DNA from 4 places in the Nitrincola nitratireducens genome. Region 3 is predicted to be linked to each of the others. Evidence: riboswitches for the same ligand, from Rfam matches in the RefSeq annotation. Region 3 holds a riboswitch; each other region holds the start of a gene.
The links. Region 3 has a riboswitch for thiamine pyrophosphate ahead of thiD (bifunctional hydroxymethylpyrimidine kinase/phosphomethylpyrimidine kinase). Riboswitches for the same ligand answer to the same signal wherever they lie in the genome.
Positions count from the first base shown of each region.

Region 1: linked by a shared signal. The riboswitch ahead of D791_RS12740 (TonB-dependent receptor) and the one ahead of thiD (bifunctional hydroxymethylpyrimidine kinase/phosphomethylpyrimidine kinase) in region 3 are both predicted to bind thiamine pyrophosphate.
Region 2: linked by a shared signal. The riboswitch ahead of D791_RS02480 (FAD-dependent oxidoreductase) and the one ahead of thiD (bifunctional hydroxymethylpyrimidine kinase/phosphomethylpyrimidine kinase) in region 3 are both predicted to bind thiamine pyrophosphate.
Region 4: linked by a shared signal. The riboswitch ahead of thiB (thiamine ABC transporter substrate binding subunit) and the one ahead of thiD (bifunctional hydroxymethylpyrimidine kinase/phosphomethylpyrimidine kinase) in region 3 are both predicted to bind thiamine pyrophosphate.

Region 1 is NZ_AONB01000015.1:34,357-38,690, reverse strand. Features, by position in the region: gene D791_RS12740 (TonB-dependent receptor) at 1-983, opposite strand, end outside; TPP riboswitch at 1,037-1,139, opposite strand; gene D791_RS20410 (hypothetical protein) at 1,271-1,426, opposite strand; gene D791_RS12735 (DNA recombination protein RmuC) at 1,423-2,736, opposite strand; gene D791_RS12730 (DUF938 domain-containing protein) at 2,984-3,622, shown strand; gene D791_RS19070 (GGDEF domain-containing protein) at 3,829-4,334, shown strand, end outside.
Region 2 is NZ_AONB01000002.1:212-4,545, forward strand. Features, by position in the region: gene D791_RS02475 (NYN domain-containing protein) at 66-539, shown strand; TPP riboswitch at 792-893, shown strand; gene D791_RS02480 (FAD-dependent oxidoreductase) at 986-1,903, shown strand; gene thiS (sulfur carrier protein ThiS) at 1,946-2,143, shown strand; gene D791_RS02490 (thiazole synthase) at 2,145-2,906, shown strand; gene D791_RS02495 (thiamine phosphate synthase) at 2,903-3,502, shown strand; gene pyrE (orotate phosphoribosyltransferase) at 3,499-4,143, opposite strand; partial or broken gene D791_RS02505 (exodeoxyribonuclease III) at 4,310-4,334, shown strand, end outside.
Region 3 is NZ_AONB01000028.1:39,958-44,291, forward strand. Features, by position in the region: gene thiC (phosphomethylpyrimidine synthase ThiC) at 1-569, opposite strand, end outside; gene thiD (bifunctional hydroxymethylpyrimidine kinase/phosphomethylpyrimidine kinase) at 627-1,442, opposite strand; TPP riboswitch at 1,502-1,595, opposite strand; gene D791_RS17460 (CPXCG motif-containing cysteine-rich protein) at 1,719-1,904, shown strand; gene D791_RS17465 (MBL fold metallo-hydrolase) at 1,910-2,551, shown strand; gene pfkA (6-phosphofructokinase) at 2,556-3,560, opposite strand; gene D791_RS17475 (TAXI family TRAP transporter solute-binding subunit) at 3,673-4,334, shown strand, end outside.
Region 4 is NZ_AONB01000009.1:94,439-98,772, forward strand. Features, by position in the region: gene D791_RS20875 (heavy metal translocating P-type ATPase) at 1-886, opposite strand, end outside; gene thiB (thiamine ABC transporter substrate binding subunit) at 952-1,941, opposite strand; TPP riboswitch at 2,009-2,128, opposite strand; gene D791_RS20030 (hypothetical protein) at 2,151-2,450, shown strand; gene D791_RS09670 (phosphotransferase family protein) at 2,522-2,908, shown strand; partial or broken gene trhO (oxygen-dependent tRNA uridine(34) hydroxylase TrhO) at 3,024-4,000, shown strand; gene D791_RS18935 (hypothetical protein) at 4,006-4,188, shown strand; gene D791_RS09680 (DUF192 domain-containing protein) at 4,188-4,334, shown strand, end outside.

The DNA of each region.
Region 1 (4,334 bases), on a different contig from region 3:
ACATACTCATCGTAGGAGCTGTAACCCCAAGGATGGAAACCGTTAAATGCCCAATCTTCATCGTATCCATAATCACTGCGCGTGTTCGAATGGCTCAGACGTGTCTCAAGTTGATAGACATCGTGGCCTGTCCAAATCGATTTAAGCGCAAAGGCTTTGCTGATTTGTCGATCCCGACCCGGCTCATCCGAAAGCGTTGTGCGGGTGTTGTCTAAACTAAAGGCGTCGTAACCGTTGTTAATATCGGCGTAAAATCCCGTCAAGTCCATTAGCCAGTCATCGGTAATCGCAAATCTCAATTTGGCGCGGATGAAGGTTTCATCAATGTTACTGGTGTTTTTACGGTTCAGGTGGTCATTGCGCATAAAGCCATCACTTTTATTTTGTGAAATGGCTAAGCGTAATCCTGCGGTATCTGTTAGCGGTGTGCTGTAGATGGCGGTTAAGGAATGCGTATTGTAATTGCCAATCGTGCCTTCAAGACTGCCTTCCGGCTGAGTCGTCGGGTCGTTTGATTGCAGGTTAATTAAGCCTGCAAGCGCATTACTTCCGTACAAGGTGCCTTGCGGGCCTCTTAACACTTCAACTTGCTTAATATCCATCAGAGTTGCAGAGGCTGCAATGCTGCTCATGTCGATTCCATCTAACAAGACCCCGACCGATGGATTGACGTGTCCAACAAATTGGCTGCGCTCACCCACCCCACGCATTTGATAAAAGCGTGCGCGTGAACTGCCTTTCGCCGAATTGACGTTGGGCGTTAAAGCTAAGACATCTTCCAAATGCTGGGCTTGGCGCGCTTCAAGTGCCTCTTCGGAAACGGCCGTCACACTGGCTGGCGTTTTAAGTTGTGTCGTAGGGCGAAAGCCTGAGGTTACCAGAATTTCATCCAACACAACGTTTGAGGATGAGGTTTGCGCCATGGCAAAGGGGGTGCTGATAAAAAGTGAGGTTAACACAAAACCCGATAATTTAGGGCTCATATACAGTCTCCGTTGGTGATCGAAGACCCGGTCGCGCGTGAGATTATAGATGACTCTGTGAGTTGTCCTATTCCTACGCCGGCATCATCCGGATCAGGTTCAAAGGGTTCGCTTAGCATCTCAGGCATTTAAAACATGCCACCCCTTAGGATTTAATTGCTGTTGTATACAGCAGCGCGCAAGTATAGCGATTTAGGCGCGCTAGGTTAAGCTAAATGAGCAGAAAGTGCGGACGCCTCTCGTGTTTCAATGATATTTACCAGTCGCATCATCCGGCGAAGTAAAAACTAGGTCTCGGAGCGCTCCTCGTTTACCTCGGCGATAAAATCAATTTCCAGCTCCGCTTTTTCGGTAAAATACTCTGGCAACTCCGCTTTGATGCCAGGTGCAAGGTTTTTAAACTCCCCCACCTGCTTCACTAAATTGCCTCGCCCACTGATCAACTGCCCCTCGGCGGAGACATAGCACTCACGGCCGTATCCAATCCTTTTTTCACTTTTTCGAAGCTGCTTAAAAAGCTATTCAGTTTTTTAAACACTTGCTCTGCCTTGTCTGCCAATAATGCCGTATGCTTATTCTGATCTTCATAACGCCATAACTGTCGCACAATGTTAAGACTGGTCAACAAGGTCGTGGGCGTGGCGACCAGTACATTGCGTTCGATGGCTTGTTGAAACAGTGTTTCATCGGCCTTCAAGGCTTCGACAAACGCCGATTCAATCGGAATAAACATAAACACCATTTCAGGTGAGTTTAAGCCAGGTAAACGGTAATAATCACGATCCGCCAACTCCTTAATTCGACTTCCGATGGCCTGCACATGCTCTTTAAGCGCGGCTTTACGCTCCAACTCCTCCTCTGCATTCACATAGCGCGTGTAGGCATTCAGTGAAACCTTGGCATCAATGATCAAATGCTTATCATGTGGCAAATAGACAATGGCATCTGGACGCTGCCGACCTTCTTCGGTATTGATGCTGACTTCACGCTTATAGTCTTTACCGATTTGCAGGCCGGATCGATCCAATACATTTTCAAGCACCAGCTCGCCCCAATTCCCTTGCAGCTTTTTTTGGCCTCGCAGAGCCGTTGAGAGCTGATGAGCCTCTTCAGTCATTTTATGATTCAGCTCTTTTAACGAGGCCAGCTCTTTGCGGAGCTCTCCCTGTTGCAACGTTTCGCGATGATGAATGTGTTGAACCTCTGTTTTGAAGGTGTCAATCGACTGCTGGAAAGGCGTGAGGACGGCATTCAATCCTAGACTGTTTGTTTCGTGCAAGGCTTTGGCCTTAGCCTCCAATATTTCCTCGGACAAGACTTTAAAGTGTTCAGACAAACTGTTCTTTTGCTTCTCAAAACTGGCCACTTCCCGAGCATGGCTGGCTTCTCGCGCTTTAAATTCTGTTTTAATCTGGGTGAGCTCATTGTTGAGCTGGTTATACTCGTACAACAAGGCATCATGGCGATCGGACAGAATTCTGCGCTCATCATTTAAGGCATCTGTGAGGCGGCGTATGCTCACTTCAGCCTCTTTGTATTTTTCATACGACAGTTCTAAGCGCGTATTTAGCTCACTAAGTTTGGCTCTAGCCGCAGACACCTCCTCGTTAAGCTGTTTATGCACGTATTGCAACTCAAGCAGTGCCGTTTCTTTCTGTTGCAGCTGGCTTTGCGCTTCGTCATATGAGGCTTCCAGCAGGCTAATGCGCCGCGAAAGCTTAACACTTGCCCCTAGGTAACCCACTATTAGCATCATCAACCCGGTTAGCTAAAGGAATCAAGCTGTTTATATCAACGGGCATGGTATTTCCTAATCAATTAAAGGCTGACGAAAAGACAACAAAGTGCAGATTCAAGCTAACCAGCTAATTTTACATGGATAATTGCGAAAACTGACAATAAACCTTGTCATCTTGCCTATAAATTCCGTACTTTATATAGCAAGCGTATAACTGACTCTCTTTAATTGTAATCTCCTTTACTATGCCAAAGGTAACCCAGTGAGCCAATCATCCTACATGCAACCCCATCTGGCCAAACGCTTAAGTGCACCAGCTGCATTACGCAATCGAGAGCCTATTCGCCAAGCACTTGCCGCGCATTTGCCCAGCCCGGCATCTGTTTTAGAGATCGCCTCTGGCACAGGCGAGCATGCTCTGTATTTGTCTGACAACTTAGCTCAAGTCACATGCTGGCAACCCACGGATATAGACAGTGCTGCGCTTGAAAGTATTAATGCCTGGCAAGCCGACGCTACAACAAAGACTCTGCTGTCAGCGGCGTTCTTTGATGTATTGGCTGACACCCCCCCGCCCCTTGCGACGTTTAATACGCTGATTGCCATCAACATGGTGCACATTGCGCCTTGGACGGCAACGGAAGGATTAATGCGCTTAGCCAATCGACATCTGTCCGTTGGAGGAGTCGTCTACTTATATGGCCCCTACTGGCAATCTGGTGTTGAACCAGCGCCCAGCAATCTTGCGTTTGATGCTTCCTTACGCGAGCGCAATCCGCTCTGGGGAATTCGGCATTTAGACGAAGTCGTCGAACTGGCACGATGCCACCAATTACACCTGAAAACCTGCATTGATATGCCCGCCAACAACCTATCGGTCATTTTTATTCGCAAGGATTAACTGCATGGAGAGTAGAGTCACAGATGTCAACATGCCGACCCAATCTAAAAGTACTCAACATTCTCCCTCCACAAGATCAACAATGTGGGCACAGTCTTCTCAGACTGTTGTATAAAATACGATAAATCAACAACAGCTCATACACAAAGACCTCAAGAGTGCTAAACTTGCAATTAGATAGTTTGTATGGATATTAAGGATAGGTAATGAAAGCAAAAAGAATGATCCGCTTACTCGATAATGCTGACGCAGCCGTTTTACTGTTAAAGCAGGACAAAGAGCAAGGCTCTAATCTTAGCTTTCGAGACCTTCCATCCCCATATCGCAAGCAAGTTTTAAACTGGGCGATCAATCAAGACTCTGAATACCTAGAACTTGAATCACACCGTTTTCAACGACTGCGGGATAAACGCCATCAAATGATTCTTGGCCACTCGGGTGATCGCCATCATCTACAGCGGACGCTATTACTGAAACTCTTACCCGAACTGCAAAAAGGTGGTGAGCCGTATAATGCAACGGCCAGTGTCTTAGGCCCTCTATTAGGCTGGGATAACTGCGTGGTTGCCAAACGCGTGAGCGCGAAAGAGTTGGATATACTTGGTTTTTGGAGTCACGGTAACCTCAAGTCACCGCAGCATCATTCTTTGGCTGGCAATGCCGCCCAGAATCTCTATGAAGGATTGCATCGTTTGCATCAGAGTGCGATCTG
Region 2 (4,334 bases), on a different contig from region 3:
TATGATGAGTTCAGGGTTATCATCAGGTAGTCCCGATCCTCCAATTCATATCAAGAGAATCTGTTTTGACCCGAATAGCCATTTTTGTCGATGTTCAAAATATTTATTACACCACACGTCAAGTATTTGGACGGCAGTTTAATTATCGTGCTTTTTGGCAGGCAGCGAGTGAACTTGGCGACATAGTGCTTGCTACTGCCTACGCGATAGATCGTGGAGATTCACAGCAGCAAAAGTTTCAGGATGCCCTGAGACATATCGGATTTGATGTAAAGCTCAAGCCCTATATTCAACGTGGTGATGGCTCTGCCAAAGGTGACTGGGATGTCGGTATTACTATAGACGCATTGCTTTGTGCAGAGGCTGTCGACCGAGTAATTTTATTGTCTGGAGACGGTGATTTTGATTTATTATTGCACACCCTTAGGGAGCGATATCAGGTTTATAGTTATTTGTTTAGTGTTCCTGGGCTCACCGCCCATTCGTTAATTGCAAGTGCGGACGAGTGGGTTTCTATAGATGACTCTTTACTGCAATAGAGTATATGAAGCTTCTTTGCTACTGCCACCCTTGTATTTTTTATATTGATGACTCTTTAGGAAGAACTCCTATATACAGGCTAAGTCTTTATCTTGATAATCTCATCAAGACAGAGCGCAAGGGATTGTGATTGCCTGAAGGATTCAGGCCTCTGTCTATCTCACAGGATCGTGGCTCCGCTGCAAGGAAGCAGCACACTAATTGTCTCTCTCCACCTCTCTTTACACTCTGCTAGCCACTCTATATCATCAATGCATCCGTTGGGGTGCCGTGAAAGGCTGAGAAGTTTTATAAACTAACCCATCGAACCTGATACGGGTAATACCGGCGAAGGGAACGGTGATCTTCTTGTGCTTTGCCATTCCCCCATGCTTATTCCCCATACGTTTAATCCGCTAATTTTAATATTTGCATATCGCTCATATTGACCTATCTAGGGGGAATGATGAGAGTACAAGTAGTAGGTGCAGGGGTTGCAGGTCTATGCGTTGCAAATGAGCTATCTTCTCGCGGTGTTGAAGTCAGCTTACATGACACGTATCGTCCGCCAGGTCCGCATGCATGTTCATGGTGGGCAGGTGGCATGCTAGCGCCCTTCTGCGAAGGTGAAAGCGCCGAAGAGCCCGTCATACGCTTGGGTACACGTGCAGCATCTTGGTGGCAGAAGTTTACGGGCGCTGTTGAGTATAAAGGCTCGTTAGTTTTATCGTCCAAGCGTGATAAAAATGAGTTATTGCGTTTTGCCAGTATGACTCGCCAGCATCGCTGGGTGGATCACCTTTCTATTGCTGAGTTAGAACCCGACTTAGCCGGTCATATACGTCAGGGGCTCTATTTCGACTCTGAAGCTCACCTCGACCCCAGAGTTGCGCTGGCACGTCTTGTCGATACTTTAGCATCTCAGGGTGTTGTATGTACTCAAGAGGAGCCTTTAAGTGACATACTCACAATCGATTGTCGTGGGTTAGCAGCGAGGGATGCTTTAGCTGATCTGCGCGGTGTTAAAGGTGAAATGGTAATCTTAAAGAATCCTGAACTTAATATTAGTCGTCCAGTTCGCTTTATTCATCCGCGTATGCCTCTATATATCGTACCACGAGGGAGTGGGGTGTATATGCTGGGTGCGACGATGATTGAATCTTCAGATCGATCTCGTATTACTGCTCGTTCGATGTTAGAACTTTTATCGGCTGCTTACGCTCTTCATCCTGCCTTTGCCGAGTCTGAGGTTCTTGAAATTGGCGTGGATGTACGTCCAGCCTTCCCAGATAACCTTCCGAGAATACGACGCAGAGGCAACAGGCTATTTATTAATGGCCTTTATCGGCATGGCTATCTATTGGCTCCTGCTTTAGCGAGATGACCGCAGACTACTTATTGACTCATAAACAACCGGAGTTGATGGATGAATGTACTATTTAATGGTGAGAACGTAGAAGTAAGCGCCTCAAATTTGGCAGAGTGCTTGGTTTTGTTAGGTGTTTCAGATCAGCATATTGCAACCGCCGTGAATGGAGAGTTTGTACCTCGTTCTCAGCGTCATCAATTACAATTGACAGAGGGAGATCGGCTAGAAGTCGTTTCCCCTATGCAAGGTGGCTAACATGGCTAGATTTTACGATGTCGACATCACAAATCCTTTGATGCTGGGTACGGCACTTTACCCTTCTCCTGCAATATTGAAAGACGCTTTTAAAGTATCTGGTGCCGAAATTGCGACAGTGTCTTTACGTCGTGAGCAAGGCGCAGGACAGGATTTTTGGTCTCTAATTAAGTCTATGAACCTGCGTTTACTTCCTAATACAGCAGGATGCTATTCAGTGAAAGAGGCCGTGACAACTGCGTATATGGCACGAGAAGTCTTTGATACACCTTGGATTAAATTAGAAGTTATCGGTCATACGGATACATTACAGCCAGAACCCTTTGCATTGGTTGAAGCCGCTCGGATTCTGAGTGAGGATGGATTTCAAGTTTTTCCTTACATGACGGATGATCTGGTTTTAGCGGATCGATTGGTTGAAGTGGGTTGCCGAGTATTAATGCCCTGGGGAGCACCTATTGGCTCGGGCTTAGGCCTGAACAACGAGTATGCACTAAAAACCTTACGAAACTACTTTCCTGACATTCCTTTAGTTGTAGATGCCGGAATCGGTCTTCCTTCTCATGCCGCTAGAGCAATGGAGCTAGGTTTCGATGCTATTCTACTGAATACCGCTGTTGCCAAAGCGCAAGACCCTGTCAAAATGGCGCAGGCATTTTCGCTAGCTATCCAGGCTGGTGCCCTAGGTTATCAGGCTGGACCGATGGAAGTGCGCGATATGGCATCTCCATCCACCCCCGTGATAGGTAAGGCCTGGTTATGATGTCTCTCCCCATTTTCTATCCGTTGCTCGATTCTGTTGAAGGAGTTGAGCTGGCTGCGCGATTAGGTGTTCGTTTTGCACAACTTCGGATTAAGTCAGGAGGGCATGAGACGATACGAGATAACATTCGTCAAAGCCTAGCCATTGCCCGTGAGGCCAATATGATGTTGGTGATTAATGATCATTGGCAGTTGGCCATAGAAGAGGGGGCTGATTGGGTGCATTTAGGGCAAGAAGACCTTATCCAAGCCGATGTAAATGCGTTACGCAGAGCAGGGATTTCGTTAGGTATCAGCACTCACTCACAAGAAGAACTTGAGCGTGCACTCTTGTTAAATCCTGACTACATAGCACTAGGCCCTATTTACCCTACGCAAACGAAGTCGTTGACTTGGTCTGCGCAGGGGCTAGGGCGTATTTCTGAATGGAAAGCCCAGCTGGGTCAGATTCCGCTTTGTGTCATAGGTGGCATTACGTTGGAGCGCTCGAGCGCTGTTTTAGCATCAGGTGCTGACATCATTGCCGTCGTGAGTGATGTTTCGTTGCATCCTGACCCGTCCGAGCGCATTCGTGAGTGGCTAAGCTGCTACTGTTAGGCAACACCGTAGCTGTCTCTGTAGCGTTTGATGGCGTCTAATTGCTTGGTTAAGTCGCCGCGCTCTTGCAAGTAATCAATTAACAGATTGAGTGTAATAATACTGGCAACAGGGATGTTGAAATCCAATTCTACTTCTTGGATAGCGGAGAGTTCGCCCGTTCCCTTTTCTTGACGATTCAGTGCAATCAGAACACCAGCAGGTTCCGCATTGGCCTGTTGTATGATCTCCATGACTTCACGGATAGCTGTGCCTGCCGTGATAACATCATCAATAATTAAGGCTCTGCCAATCAATGGCGCGCCAACCAAGCTACCGCCCTCGCCATGATCCTTCGCTTCTTTGCGATTGAACACATAAGGTGTGTCAATATTATGATCAGTGTATAACGCGACGGCCGTGCTCGCGGCTAATGGAATACCTTTATAGGCAGGACCTAATAGAACGTCATATTCTATTCCGGAATTAATCAAGGCCGCTGCGTAAAATTTACCCAAACGTGCCAGTGCTTCCCCTGTACAGAATAAACCTGCATTAAAGAAATAGGGGCTGACACGTCCTGACTTGAGCGTGAACTCGCCAAATCTGAGGACATTTTTTTCAATAGCAAACTCAATAAACTCACGTTGATAGTCAAGCATTTTAGTATTTCACTGGTTTTGTCTGATGGTGTGTGAACAATAATACCTGTCTGATCCCATATCCGTCATTAATTGATTGGATATAAATTTCATTTTTGGTCGCTTCCCGATACAATCTATAGTCAATAAGTATAACTGGCTACTTGCTCAATGGGGCTAACTTACTATGCGCGTGATTTCATTCAATACAC
Region 3 (4,334 bases):
ATGTTTTCTGGGAGTTTAGCGCCAAAACTATGGCCAGGGTGTTGTAACGATAACAAGGGCTCTTCGGCATGTGCTTTAGCAACCCGCATATTTTCACGTATGGCAATGAACTCCATTTCAGGAGTGATGATGCCTTTGCGAGCATAGTGCAACTGGGTAACATTCTTGCCAGCTTTGGCGCGCCTAGGTTTTCTTTTTAGTTCGAATCTGAGCTCGTCCAAACGCAAGTCGGCTTCACGTGTGCGGCCATATTCAGAGCTGAGTTGAGAAAGCTGCTCTGTATCCTCTCGTTCTTGAATCCAAGCATCGCGCAGTGGCGCTAACCCCTTGCGCACATCGATGGTGACTTCAGGATCGGTATAAGGTCCAGAGGTGTCATAGACGTACAAGGGCGGATTTTTTTCGACCCCCTGCTCTGTTGGTGTATCCGCTAACGTAATTTCACGCATGGGCACCAAAATATCGGGACGCTCCCCTTTGATATAGACCTTACGTGAGTTCGGAAAGGGTTGAACAGACTGCGTATCAACTTGCGCTGTTTGATTAAGGCGAGCATTTGGGTTAAGCATAGAAAAAGTCCTTATCCTTGTTAGTATATGCGTGAATGGCTGGGTTGGAGCAACTCATTACAACCAGAGATTATGAAAATGATGAACGGGCCCAAAACCTCGTCCAACATTTAATCGGTTAGCCTGCTCGATTGCCTGGGTTAACCAGTTTTTAGCACTCTCTACGGCCTGCTCAAGAGGGAAGCCCTTTGCAAGGTTGGCTGTGATGGCGGATGCCATTGAACAGCCCGTTCCGTGAGTGTTTTGCGTTTTAATGCGAGTAGACTCAAAGCGATGTATACCGGATGGTGTGCCTAGAAGGTCGAAACAGCGATCAGAAGATGCGAGGTGACCACCTTTCAGTAACACGGCTTGAGAGCCTAAGCCCATTAACTGATCCAGTGTCGTATACATATCATCAAGTGATTGAGCTTCACTTTTTTGGCAGAGGACAGCGGCCTCGGGTAGATTGGGAGTGATTAACGTTGTTTGGGGTATGAGTTGATGCATGAGTGCTTGAGTTGCGTCTGATGCCAGTAGCATTTTCCCAGTCTTCGAGACCATGACAGGATCAAGAACGATCGGAATATGTGTGGTGTTCGACAAGCACTGTGCGATAGCCGTTATGGTGGCTTCATTACCCATCATGCCTATTTTAATGGCAGCGATGGATAAGTCTTCAAGCACACACCGAATTTGATCTTCAATGATGTCGATGGGCACTGAATGGATAGAGCGCACCTCACAGGTGTTCTGTGCAGTAATGGCTGTAATGACGGATGAACCATAGACCCCTAAAGCTGAAAAGGTTTTAAGGTCTGCTTGGATGCCTGCTCCCCCGCCACTGTCTGATCCCGCAATGGTGAGTGCAATGGGAAATGTTTGAATTGTCAATCTAGCGCTCCTGTAGGATAAAAGCCTGACAGGGGTGCCGTGAATACAATAGGTGCTGTAATAAGCATGTCTCGATATTCCTACGCCGGTATAAGCCGGATCAGGTTCAACGGGTGTAATCTCAGCCCACAAAGGGCACCCCGACCAAGATGATCATTTTTAGTCTACGCTTATTCTCAGTCTGAATGCAAGCGCTAAACGTGTGTTGCAAATGGAGCAAAAATATAAAAATACGCTAGTCTATTAATAGGATTGCGATGATTAGCGAGGTCCCCTATGAATCCGTTAGAAACGATTGATCTTTTATGTCCCTATTGCAGTGAGTCGATTAGTTTTACTGTGGATTGCTCCGAAAACGAGCAAGAATACACAGAAGATTGTCCTGTTTGCTGTAGCCCTGTTTTAATCAATGTCTCGATCGGCAATAATCTGACCTTTAGAGCAGAGCGCGAGAATGGTTAGCGGTGATGAAATATAAAATTGTTCCAGTTACTCCCTTTCAGCAAAACTGTACGGTTATGTGGTGTGAAAAAACGCTTAAAGCAGTTGTGGTAGACCCTGGTGGAGATGTGCATAAAATTGTGAATCTACTCGAGACTGAGAAGCTGATTCTTGAAAAAATACTTTTAACTCATGCACATATTGACCATGCCGGTGGTACGGCTGAATTGGCCATCCTAAAAAATGTACCCATTGAAGGGCCTCACAAAGACGATCAGTTTTGGATTGAAGGATTGGATCAGCAGTCTGCCATGTTTGGTTTTCCCAAAGTAAGCAATTTCGTGCCTAATCGATGGTTAAATGATGGAGATCAGATACGTTTTGGCGAAGTTGTACTGGAAGTGTTGCACTGCCCGGGGCACACACCAGGTCACGTAATTTTTTACAATGCGGACGAGAAATTGGCGCAAGTGGGTGATGTTATTTTTCAAGGTTCGATTGGACGAACAGACTTCCCGCGAGGAAACCATCAAGATCTAATTCGCTCCATTAAGGAAAAACTGTTCGTGCTTGGAGATGATATCAGGTTTATTCCAGGCCATGGCCCCATGTCAACGCTGGGTGCAGAAAGGAAACATAATCCCTTTGTGGCCGATCATCGAGGTTAAGGAGTTACTTGTGTAACTGTAAAGCTATTTTCAAAAGTTCAGGATCTAGGCCTTTACGATATCGAGTCAAGTTATCGAGAGGAACATCAACGACTTGACCTTGATTAACACCGACCATCATATCGCTATAACCGGCCAGTAGATATTCTACGGCTTTGGCGCCTAAGCATGAGGCCAGTACTCGGTCATGGCCACTTGGGTGTCCTCCTCTTTGTATATGGCCCAGTATCGAAACGTAAGGTGTATGCCCGTGATGGGCCATTTGTTCAGCAATACGATTGGTTAGTCCTGGGGCGTTGCCTTCAGCAACCACAATGATGCCACTGGATCCTAAGCCTTTCCGTTTAGAGGTTGCCAATTGCAATGAAATTGCCTCTACATCGACGGCAAACTCAGGGACAGCAATCATCTCCGCACCTGCTGCGATGCCAACATGTACGGCAAGAAACCCTGAGCTTCGTCCCATAACTTCGACTAAGAAATAACGCTCATGGGAGTCAGCTGTGTCGCGTATTTTGTCAATCGCATTGAGTGCAGTATTAACAGCCGTGTCAAAGCCGATGGTATCATCTGTTCCAAAAATATCGTTATCAATCGTCCCAGGTATTCCAATGACGGGTAACCCTGTCTCCTCTTCAAACAAGTGTGCTCCTGTCAGCGAACCATCGCCGCCAATAACAATCAGTGCTTCGATACCCAGTTTACGAAGTTGGCTCGCTGCGTTGGCGCGGATCGTGGCTTGATGAAATTCAGAACAACGCGCACTTTTCAAAAAGGTGCCGCCTTTTTGAACAATATTGGAGACGCCCTTGCTAGAAAGGACGTGAATGTCTCCGTTAATCAGGCCGCTATAGCCACGCTGCACACCGTATACCTTGATACCGTGATGTAAGGCTGTTCTTACAACACCTCGAATCGCTGGGTTCATACCGGGAGCGTCACCACCACTTGTTAGAACTGCAATGGATTTATAACGGCGAATGGGTTCAAGCGTGGGTAAATCATACATAAAGCACCTGTATTTATCATCGAGTTATGACTATAACTAACCTGAAGTCTAGCAGATGCTGAGAGAATCCGCAGGTGAAGGCTTTGATTTTAAAATGATTGAGGTGAAGTGAATGGTGTATCGTGTTCTGTGTAGATGCATAGGTGTGCTAGCACTGTGCTGGGGGCTTTCACTAACCGTATTGGCAGAGTCGTTTGTCACCATTGCGACGGGTGGAGTAACGGGGGTGTACTATCCTGCAGGAGGTGCAATTTGTCGTTTGGTGAATCGCGATCGAGTGGATCATGGCATTCGTTGTGCCGTGCGAACAACGGGTGGATCGGTTTATAACCTGTCGGGGCTTAGAACCGGCGAGTTTGATTTAGCGATTGTGCAGTCTGATTGGCAATATCATGCGTTCGAGGGAAGCGATGTGTTTTCTGCGGCAGGTCCGCATCATGAGCTGAGGTCTGTTTTCTCTTTGCATCCTGAACTCTTTACGCTTCTCGTTCGTGACGATGCTCAAATCAGCTCTTTAAATGATCTAGTGGGTAAACGTGTCAACATTGGCAACAAAGGGTCGGGTCAACGAGCAACGATGGAACGGCTGATGTTACTTAAGGGCTGGGATACGACTAGTTTTGCGGAGGTGTTTGAGTTGGGTGCTGCTGAACAAGCAAGTGCACTGTGTGATGGAAAAATTGATGCAATGATTTATGTAGTGGGACACCCAAGTGGTTCTGTACAAGAGGCGACAATCATTTGTGATGCAAAATTGGTTGATGTTAAAGATGC
Region 4 (4,334 bases), on a different contig from region 3:
CTGTGCCTGCGGACAAAACATCCCCTTTGGCTTTGCGCAAAGGCAGTGGCTCTCCCGTTAACATCGACTCATCAACTTGCGTATCACCTTCGGCTAAAACACCATCAACAGGAATACGCTCTCCGGGTTTCACCCGCAGTAAGTCGCTCGTTTGCAAGGAGGCCAAACGCATGGGCTTTTCATCACCATTGCTTAGAATCAAGGTCGCCGTGTCCGGTTGCAACTGCATCAGCGCCCGAATCGCTTGTGATGCTTGACCTCGTGCACGTGTCTCCAACACTTGGCCTAAGTTCACCAAGCCTATGATGAAAGCCGCCGCCTCATAATAGACATGTCGACCTTCCGCCGGCACGATGTCAGGCCAGATCACCATTAGGGTTGAATAGAGCCAAGCACTCCCTGTTCCTAGAGCTATCAGCGTATCCATCGTGGCATGCCGATGCTTGAGCGCTGTCCAAGCCCCTACAAAGAAATGCCCCCCGGAGTAGATCATCATTGCGAGCGTCACAAGCCCAATCAATGCCCAAAGCAAACGCGCTTCGTCTAGCATCGGCAGGTGCCCTGTCATCATGAACAGCATTTGTGGAATACCCACCAGTAATGCTACCCAAGTTCGACGCTTAATAGCCTGAAGATGCTGTGCTTCTTCTGCTTGACGCTCGGCTTCACCGTACTCCGCGTTCATTGGTGTTGCCTTAAAGCCTGCTTCATCAATGGCCGCCACCAACGCATCAACAGGGGCATCGCCTTCTACACTTGCGCTTCGATCGCCCAGATTGACGCTAACCGATTGCACGCCCGTGACGTTTTTCAGTGCATCTTCAACACTACCTACGCAGGCCGCGCACCGCATTCCACGCAAAGCAAGACGAGTCTTCTGAGACATACCACACCTGTTTAATAATGGGCAGGAGCCTCTTAATGCCCCTCTCCCGATTGATTCCCATCACACTAACGGCTGACCGCGTTGCGCCAAGTCCTTAACCAGGTTTCACGCCCAGCTTCCGTTTCTTCAGGCGAAAAACCGATGCGCTGAGGCTGTGTTTGTAAAAACACCTCGGGCAACTCAATGTCTGTTCGAACCGGTAGCATCCAATTGGTTGTTGGAATCACCGTTTGAGCATCCTCACTTAACAAAAAGCTTAAAAAGGCTTGAGCCAACTCCACATTTTGGCTGGGGGCCGTCACCGCTGCCAATTCAATCTGCGCGACGTGTCCCTCTGTAAACAAGGCCGCCTGATATTGATCACTCTCTTCTGCAACCACATGATACGCCGGAGAGGTGGTGTAACTCAGCACATAATCGGCCTCACCTTGAAGAAACATGCCATAGGCCTCTGACCAACCCTTCGTCACAGTGACCGTATTGCGCGCTAAGCGTTGCCAAGCTTGCTGCACATCATCACCGTACACCTTTTGCATCCAGAGCATCAGCCCCTGCCCTGGCGTACTGGTTCTTGGATCTTGATATATAATGCTGGCATCACTGTTTAACAAGGCTTCCAAAGAGTCCACTGGCGTTTCAATTTTATGCGCATCGTAGATAAAGGCAAAGTAGCCATAGTCGAACGGAATGAAGTCGGTATCGGTCCAGGCTAAGTCGGGATTAAGCGGCCAGTTCGACAACTCCAACTGGTGAGGCTGAACCAAGCCCAGCGCACGGGTTTGCTCCATTAACGCATCATCCAGCCCCAAGACCACATCCGCCCGCGTTGACGCCCCTTCAAGCCTCAGCCGATTTAACAAACTGACTCCATCGTCACTGCTCACGTAGTTGAGTGTACAGTCACATTGCGCTTCAAATAACGTCTTAAGTTGCGGCCCAGGTCCCCAGCTACTGGTAAAGGAACTATAGGTATACACGGTAAGTTCTTTGGCTGACAAAGTCGTGATACAGAGGGATAAACCCAGTGCTGACAATAATCGTAACGATGATTTCATAACGAACGGTATCCACAAAAAATAAGGAGGTTGGGATTACCGGCAATAGACAAAGACAAGCATTCAAAGCAAGGCATGGCTCAATCCCTACGCCGGTGCTAACCGGATCAGGTTCAACGGGTGTATACTCTCAGCCAACCGCTCGACAGATTAAACCTGCACAGTTTTGGCACCCCGATGAGACTCGACTTAGTATACCAACGCATTCAATGACAAACCAACCTATCCTTCGTCTCCCAACTGAGTTAATCACTTGGTTAAACGCAATGCCTGACATCGACTATATAGGTGCAGGTACGGCTAATCAGCATTGGCGTTTAACCTGTGGTAATCAACGCTATATCTGGCGTGAGCGTATTCATCACCAACCAGGCAGCTCTCACATTGCTGAGCGTCTTGCCTTGCAGTGCATCCATGGGCGGAGCTGGGCACCAAAGTGTGCTTGTATCTGGAGGATGGGATTTTATTTGACGATCAAGCCACTCACACCTTTGATCCTCAAACCCTGAGCCCTGCACAACGCCAACACCTGTTGCACAGCGTCACGGAGCTATGGCAAATCCCCTTTGAGGGTCACAAAATGAACTACACAGCCTTGATTCAACAGTATGCCGACTTAGCTGGACATGGGGCGGACACGGATGCGCTTGAAGCATCACTCTTGGCAGAGGTTCGTCTATGGTGTGACGAGATGATGTGCTTTATTCATCAGGACATCCATCCCGGGAATTTATTGTTGAGCCATGAACACGTCATTCTAATCGATTGGGAATATGCGACGCGTGGAAACCCCTGGATAGATGCCATTGCACTGCAACGCATGCTGCAATTAACTCAATCAGAACGCCAATATTTAATGCAGTACTTGCCAACCTACCCAGCCGAAAACGCTTGGACACGCATGAGTCAATGGTTAACGCAGTTAGATGCGTTATGGAGTCGAGCACAAACGCAACAAAGCTGTTAAAATATTGACCAATTCATTTATCGATTCATTCTGGAAGTCGTGCCCTAGCCTGCACGTCACGTCTTCCTATGCGGATCAGCCCAGTTAGGCTAGAACTGTTGAGCTAGAGGAAGCTATGTCTAAGATTGTTGTCTGTGCACTGTATAAATTTGTTACCTTGGAAGACCATGTCGCGTTAAGAGCCCCCTTACAGGCCACCCTTGAACAGCAGGGTATTCGTGGCACATTACTCTTAGCGGCTGAAGGCATTAATGGCACGGTTGCAGCTCTCGCCAAGCCATTGATGCCTTGAAAGACTGGTTTGCACAATACGAAGCCTTTTCCGGTATTGACTACAAAGAGTCATTAAGCGACGAACAGCCTTTTTATCGTACAAAAGTGAAATTGAAAAAAGAAATTGTCACGCTCGGCGTTGAAGGCATCGACCCTAAGAGAGTTGTCGGAACCTATGTCGAACCGAAAGACTGGAACGCCCTGATCAGTGATCCAAACGTGATTCTGGTGGATACACGTAACGACTATGAGGTTGGCATTGGCACGTTTAAAGGGGCGATAAACCCTAAAACAGAGACCTTCCGTGAATTTCCGGACTATGTCAAAACACATCTAGATCCCCAGCAACACAAGAAAGTCGCTATGTTTTGTACAGGTGGCATACGTTGTGAAAAAAGCACGGCCTATTTAAAAGAGCAAGGCTTTGAAGAGGTCTATCATTTGCACGGCGGCATTCTAAAGTACCTTGAAGAGGTCCCAAAAGAGGCGTCTTTATGGGAGGGTGAATGCTTTGTATTTGATAATCGCGTCACCGTTGATCACGACCTGCAACCGGGTCATTATTCGCTCTGTGCGGGTTGCCGAGCGCCCTTATCTGAAGAAGATACGCTCAGCCCGCATTACGAAGAAGGCATTAGCTGCCCTCATTGCGCCGATAAACAGACCCCAGAGCAGCGTGAGCGCTACGCCTCTCGGCAAAAGCAATTGGAATTGGCTAAACAACGTGGCGAAGCCCATATTGGTGCCGATGCGCTTCAAACCGCTGAACGACGCAGAGCCGAAAAAAAGGCACGTAAAGTCGCACAGCAAAAGGACTAGTACCAATGTTGTTTCCGACGTTGCCAAGAGGTCGTCTGCGTCTTTTTTTAGGATTCATCGCCTTTGTTTGCCTTGCCACCAATGCAAACGCAGATCTGTACGCATTTGATACCGCTAAGTTTGAGATCGGCGGAAAACAACTCAAGGTAGAGTTGGCTCAGACGCCCGTGCAACGTTCAAGAGGCTGATGTGGCGCGAACATCTGGATGAGGATGCTGGCATGCTGTTCGTTTTTAACAACGCCGAGCCGCTCTGTTTCTGGATGCGCAACACATTGGTTCCCTTATCCATTGGTTTTTTTGATGCAGAGTTTGTGCTGATGCAAGTCACTGAC